DNA from 2 places in the Lactiplantibacillus plantarum genome. Region 2 is predicted to be linked to the other one. Evidence: predicted binding sites of a transcription regulator. Region 2 holds the regulator's gene; the other holds the start of a gene.
The links. Region 2 encodes CtsR, which represses protease genes until heat stress. Its sites were predicted from a motif close to TTGGTCAAAAAAGGTCAAANA; they were not measured.

Region 1: the regulator CtsR is predicted to act here: its motif matches at 1,779-1,799, upstream of E5260_RS05585 (ATP-dependent Clp protease ATP-binding subunit).

Annotation. Positions count from the first base shown of each region.
Region 1 covers NZ_CP039121.1:1,218,739-1,222,156, forward strand. Annotated here, with positions in the region: gene E5260_RS05585 (ATP-dependent Clp protease ATP-binding subunit) at 1-1,706, opposite strand, end outside; gene E5260_RS05590 (hypothetical protein) at 2,189-2,386, shown strand; gene E5260_RS05595 (phosphocarrier protein HPr) at 2,536-2,802, shown strand; gene ptsP (phosphoenolpyruvate--protein phosphotransferase) at 2,802-3,418, shown strand, end outside.
Region 2 covers NZ_CP039121.1:2,381,584-2,385,001, reverse strand. Annotated here, with positions in the region: tRNA gene E5260_RS11315 (tRNA-Leu) at 34-115, shown strand; tRNA gene E5260_RS11310 (tRNA-Thr) at 119-191, shown strand; tRNA gene E5260_RS11305 (tRNA-Gly) at 216-287, shown strand; tRNA gene E5260_RS11300 (tRNA-Leu) at 296-381, shown strand; tRNA gene E5260_RS11295 (tRNA-Arg) at 392-465, shown strand; tRNA gene E5260_RS11290 (tRNA-Pro) at 473-546, shown strand; tRNA gene E5260_RS11285 (tRNA-Pro) at 597-670, shown strand; gene E5260_RS11280 (CtsR family transcriptional regulator) at 1,161-1,628, shown strand; gene E5260_RS11275 (ATP-dependent Clp protease ATP-binding subunit) at 1,647-3,418, shown strand, end outside.

The DNA of each region.
Region 1 (3,418 bases), 1.2 Mb from region 2:
AAGAACATGTGCATGACATCCGGATGAGCCTTTTCAACTTCGTCTAGTAAGACTAGGCTATATGGATGACGACGAACCTGTTCAGTTAACTGACCGGCTTCTTCATAGCCGACATAGCCAGGCGGTGAACCGATCAACTTAGCCACTGAATGTGGTTCCATGTATTCACTCATGTCAAACCGAATCATGGCATCTTGAGAACCAAACAGTTCCTTAGCAAGTTGTTTAGCCAATTCAGTTTTACCAACCCCGGTTGGGCCGACAAACATGAAGGAACCAATTGGCCGGCCAGTTCCGTTCAGACCGATTCGATTACGCCGGATGGCCCGGGCAACTGCTTCAACCGCTTGGTCTTGACCAATAACCGTACTCTTAAGGTCGGGTGCTAAGGTCTTCATTTGAGCCTGTTCCTTAGCCTGCAAGTCACCAACTGGAATACTTGTCTTTTCTTCGACAATTTGTTCCATGTCCTTGACTGTTACAGTGGCAGTATCGTTATTAGGCTGGTCTGAACTTTCATCGGGCTTAGCTTTTTCTAACTTAGCAACTTGATCGCGATAGTAGGCGGCTTTTTCGTAGTCTTCCTTCTTCAAGGCGTCCTGTTTCTGCTTTTCCGCCTCGTCGATCTTTTCTTGAATCGTCTTTGGATCGACCGTCTTCAACGTCAAGTTCTTACGTGAACCAGCTTCATCGAGTAAATCGATGGCCTTATCAGGTAAGAAACGATCTTGAATGTAACGATTTGACAACTTGACGGCTGCCACAATGGCATCTTGATCGTATTTAACGTGATGATAGTCTTCGTACTTCTTCTGAATGCCTTCGAGAATCTTGATAGATTCTTCCACGCTCGGTTCGTTGACCGTGACCGGTTGGAACCGGCGAGCGAGGGCGGCATCCTTTTCGATGTCACGGTATTCGTTTAATGTCGTGGCCCCAACTAATTGGAAATCACCACGGGCAAGGGCGGGTTTCAGGACGTTCCCAGCATCCATACCACCTTCAGCATTACCGGCACCCATGATTTCATGGATTTCGTCAATGAAGAGGATGATATTCGGATTGCTTTGAACTTCCTTCATTAATTGTTGCATTCGTTGTTCAAATTGACCTCGAATACCGGTACCTTGAACAAGGGAAGCCACGTCCAAACGAATAATTTCTTTATCTAACAGTTTTTGTGGAACTTGACCAGAAACGATTTTCTGTGCTAGTCCTTCCACGACCGCCGTTTTACCAACCCCAGCTTCACCAATTAAAACGGGGTTATTCTTGGTCCGGCGATTCAAAATCTCGATAACCCGATTAATTTCGGTATCGCGACCAATCACTGGATCGATTTTGCCCTGTTTAGCTTGCGCTGTTAAGTTGAAGCCGTATTGGCCAAGGAGGCCACCGCCGTTGTTATTGCCACGACGATTGCCGCCATTAGGACCAGCTGGCTGGGTCGGTGGGGTCTGTTGTTGCCGGTAAGCGTTATTAGGATCAACGCCACCCTGCATTGCACGGAAAATGTCGTCAAGACCACCAAAACCGAATGGATCTTGTGCCATATCAGCACCTCCAACTCCGTTATTTGGTTGCTGTTCCTGATTCTTTAGCAGTTGATAGCAATTTTGACAAAGGTTGATTTGTCGCCGCTGACCGTTGACGCTCGTATATAAATGGATCGTCGCTTCGTTCTTATGGCAATTGTCACAAAGCATTATGCTGTCACACACCTTTCGCATCAGAAATATAACTAAATCGATTAGGATCATAGTTAAAGGTTCATCGGCTCTTTGACCTTTGTTGACCTTTGACTATTAGTATAGCGAATTTACGGACTGTTGCAAGTGAAAAGCCTCAGGGTCAAAACTGGACGTGCGGCCGGGATAATTCGCAATGGTTGATTGATTCAATTATTTCTGAATAGTCTGGATAGTCGCAACTCATAGCTTGTCATGTAACCGGATTCGTTGTATATTAATTATCTGGTTAGGATAAGTGATGATGTAACTGTCTGTCTATATTATAGTACAAAGCGGTTTTTTTGCATGTATCGAGCCTGACCAGTTTTGATGTTTGCAGCGCATCGTTTTTCATTGGTGACCGTCAACAGCCAGTGAGCGGCGGAGAACTTTGTTCGTAAATATCAGAATAATGATGCAGTAATGTGTCAACCTAACTTTGAGGAGGCGGTAATTGTTTGGCAACGGATTATACCCAGTTAATGGAAGCGTTGCGTCATGGCGAACGCGACAGTTTTACCGTAACGCCGGATGAATTTATGGCTTTTCACGACGCCTATATGAAGTATGAGTATCGTAAACGAGTCATTGGTACGGCGGACTTAGATGGCCGCATTGTTTACCATTTCGAGAAGGATGGTAAGACAACCAATTAATAGGCCTAGCTTGAATGAAAGGGCTTGTATTTTAATTGGATAATTGCTATCATCATTATTAAGGGCTCTTGAGTATACGTGTTGGCGGCAACTCGAATTGACTCGGAACCAATTTTAAATTTATTTATCTTGAAGGAGATCGAATAGTTATGGAAAAGAAAGAATTTCACGTTATCGCAGACACTGGTATCCACGCACGTCCCGCAACTTTATTGGTACAATCAGCAAGTAAGTTCAACTCAGAAATTACGTTGCAATACCAAGACAAGTCCGTTAACTTAAAGTCCATCATGGGTGTTATGTCACTCGGTGTTGGTAAAGACGCTGACGTTACCATTTCTGCTGAAGGTGCCGACGAAGCCGACGCTATCGCAGCTTTAACTGAAACGATGAAGAAAGAAGGATTATCTGAATAATGGCTGAAAAGGTACTAAAAGGAATTGCGGCCAGTGATGGTGTTGCAATTGCTAAGGCCTATATGCTAGTTGATCCAGATTTATCATTCGAAAAGACAACAGTTTCCGATACGGATACTGAAGTTGCACGGTTACATGACGCTTTCGATGCTTCCAAGGCTGAACTAAAGGTCATTAAAGACAAAGCGGTTGAAAACTTGGGTGAAGAAGAAGCAGAAGTTTTTGAAGCTCATATCACCATTTTGTCTGACCCAGAAATGCTCGGACAAATTGAAGGTAAAATCAAGGATGATAAAGTCAATGCTGAAGAAGCTTTGAAGGAAGTTACTGATACTTTCATTTCAATGTTTGAAGCGATGACGGATAATGCATATATGCAAGAACGAGCCGGTGATATTCGCGACGTAACGAAGCGGGTCTTAAGCCACTTGTTAGGGGTAACCTTACCAAGTCCAGCTTTAATTGACTCCGAAGTAATCGTGGTTGCCCACGATTTAACACCTAGTGATACAGCTCAACTTGATCGTAAGTATGTTAAGGGCTTCATTACTGACATTGGTGGTCGGACTAGTCATTCAGCCATCATGTCACGGACGCTTGAAATTCCAGCGGTCGT
Region 2 (3,418 bases):
TTTGAACCGGCAACAAGGCATGATTAACATCATGCGGGTGTGGCGGAACTGGCAGACGCGCTAGATTTAGGTTCTAGTGTCTTACGACGTGGGGGTTCGAGTCCCTTCACCCGCACATGCCGACTTAGCTCAGTTGGCAGAGCATCTCACTAGTAATGAGGAGGTCGGAGGTTCGAATCCTCTAGTCGGCATTTACAATTTAATAGCTTTATTATGCGGAAGTAGTTCAGTGGTAGAACATCACCTTGCCATGGTGGGGGTCGCGGGTTCGAATCCCGTCTTCCGCTTTTAATTTGCCGGGGTGGCGGAATTGGCAGACGCACAGGACTTAAAATCCTGCGGTTAGTGATAACCGTACCGGTTCGATCCCGGTCCTCGGCATTTTAAATAAGCACCCATAGCGCAATTGGATAGAGTGTCTGACTACGAATCAGAAGGTTGTAGGTTCGACTCCTACTGGGTGCATTAGTATCGGGAAATAGCTCAGCTTGGTAGAGCACCTGGTTTGGGACCAGGGGGTCGCAGGTTCGAATCCTGTTTTCCCGATCGTTTAACACAGTCTTAGTTAAGTGCTAAGGCTTTTTATTTAATTTTCTCGGGAAGTAGCTCAGCTTGGTAGAGCACTACGTTCGGGACGTAGGGGTCGCAGGTTCAAATCCTGTTTTCCCGATTACGGTTAAACCAACTAATCCAGTCATTTGGCTGGATTTTTTTTATGGCCTTTTTTGTAAGCAGGGGTGTTTCAACGGTCAGGGGACACTTTTGCGACGTTACTCACTAAGTCAGCCATGTGAAGAATACGGTGGTTGTGACTCATAATCCCGACAAGGCAACAGCCACTGTTAGTCATGAGCTCGGAGAAATTAGTCTCGGAACTGCTGTTCATCGTTGTGATACCAGTGCCCATCGCCTGCAATGAGGAGTGACTCAACTTGACATATTTTAAATAGGTAGTTCAATGAATATGGAGACCTAATAATTTAATCATTATGAGGTTCTAAACGGTTGAATCAATTGAAAGCAAACGTTTGGCGTGCTATGCTGTAACAACCGTTAAGCACATGCTAGTCCGCGGTTTGGGTGAAATTCTTTGCTTTTTTCCATTATCCTCGTATAATAATAGTCAATATTAGTCAAAGATAATGAAAAGGGTGAAGCACATGCAAAGTCAAAATATCTCGGATATTATTGAAAAGTATTTAAAAAGTATTTTGGCGGACTCGGAGCATGTTGAAATTCGACGGTCAGAAATTGCCGACCTTTTCAACGTGGTACCCTCACAGATTAATTATGTGATTAAGACCCGGTTTACGATCCAAAATGGTTACTTAGTTGAAAGTAAACGTGGCGGTGGTGGTTATATTCGCATTGAGAAGGTTAATTTGGTCGATGATGCTGATGTGTTGGACGCCCTCATACAGGTGATCGGCGATTCAATCACACAACGAGATGCTTATGCGGTCGTCCAAAGTTTATACGAGGACGACGTCTTAAATCGTCGAGAAGCGCAATTGATTTTAGTGGCGATTGACCACGAGACGTTAGGATTAACGGACCGGGATTTAGAAAACAGTCTGCGGGCCCGGATAATTATCGGAATCTTGAACCACTTGCGTTACGAAAGCTAAAGAAAGCGAGGAATCGCAATGGATAACTTATTTACACCTAGTGCCAAAAGTGTGCTGGTACTGGCACAGGAACAGGCCAAATATTTCAAGCATCAGGCAGTTGGTACGGAGCATTTGCTATTAGCATTGGCCATCGAAAAGAATGGAATTGCTAATAAGGTGCTACAACAATATGCCGTTAGTGAAGATGACATTCGTGAAGAAATCGAACGGTTCACTGGCTATGGGACGTTGAGCAATGTTGGCAAGGATACTTACTTGCCATATTCACCAAAGGCCAAAGAAATTTTGTCCGTTGCCGGTGATGAAGCAAAACGGCTCGGTGCCAACAAGATTGGAACGGAACATTTGTTGTTAGCGATGCTCTCTGATGAAAGTATCCTTTCCTCGCGAATTTTAATGAATTTAAACTTAGATCTAGGTCAGACGCGTAAAGTCGTTCTTCGCAAGCTAGGTGTCAGTGACGCCATGAGTAAGCGCAAGGGTAACGCGGCTAATCGCGGTGGCAAGAAGACTGAAGGAACGCCAACCTTGGATTCTCTGGCGCGCGATTTGACCCAATTAGCTAGTGAACAAGAAATGGACCCGGTAGTAGGTCGTTCCAAGGAAGTCAAACGGGTCATTCAGATCCTGTCACGGCGGACGAAGAATAATCCGGTCTTGATTGGTGAACCTGGGGTTGGGAAGACTGCAATCGCCGAAGGTCTAGCCCAAAAGATCGTGGCCGGTGATGTGCCAACTGATATGGCAGATAAGCGCTTGATGATGCTCGATATGGGATCATTAGTCGCTGGGACAAAGTATCGTGGTGAATTCGAAGACCGCCTGAAAAAAGTGATTGATGAAATTTACAACGATGGCCATGTGATCTTATTTATCGATGAATTGCATACCTTGATTGGTGCCGGTGGTGCTGAAGGGGCTATTGATGCCTCTAATATTCTGAAACCCGCACTTGCACGAGGGGAACTCCAAACGATTGGGGCAACCACTTTAAATGAGTATCAAAAGTACATTGAATCTGACGCTGCGTTGGAACGGCGTTTTGCAACGGTCATGGTCAATGAACCGACCGAAGACGAAGCCGTTGAAATCTTAGATGGACTACGGCCACGCTATGAAGAACATCATCGGGTTACGATTACGGATGAAGCTGTTGATCAAGCAGTCAAGCTATCCAGCCGGTATATCAGTGATCGTTTCTTGCCTGATAAGGCCATTGACTTGATGGATGAGGCGGCAGCTAAAGTCCGCATCGATCAGATGGATCAACCAACGAAGCTATCCAAGAACCAGGACAAGTTAGCGCAACTGCGTGAGGATAAGGAAACAGCGATCGAAGCACAAGATTTTGAACAGGCCGCTGATATTCGTAAGCAGGAGATGCAACTGAAGCAACGCCTAGATCGAATCGAAGCTGACCAAGACGCCGAAGTGACTGAGGGGGCAACACCACACTATGATTTACAAGTCACAGGTGAGGATATTGCTCAGGTCGTTGCCGAATGGACCGGGGTTCCGTTAACGCAATTGCAAAAATCTGAAAGTGAACGCTTAGTTAACTTGGAAAAGATTTTGCATGAACGGGTTGTTGGACAGCCAGAAGCCGTATCCGCAGTGGCTCGTGCTATTCGCCGTGCGCGCAGCGGGTTGAAAGATCCGAGTCGGCCAATTGGTTCCTTTATGTTCTTAGGACCAACTGGGGTTGGTAAGACGGAGCTAGCAAAAGCCTTGGCAGCAGCGATGTTCGGGTCTGAAGATAATATGATTCGGATCGACATGTCTGAATA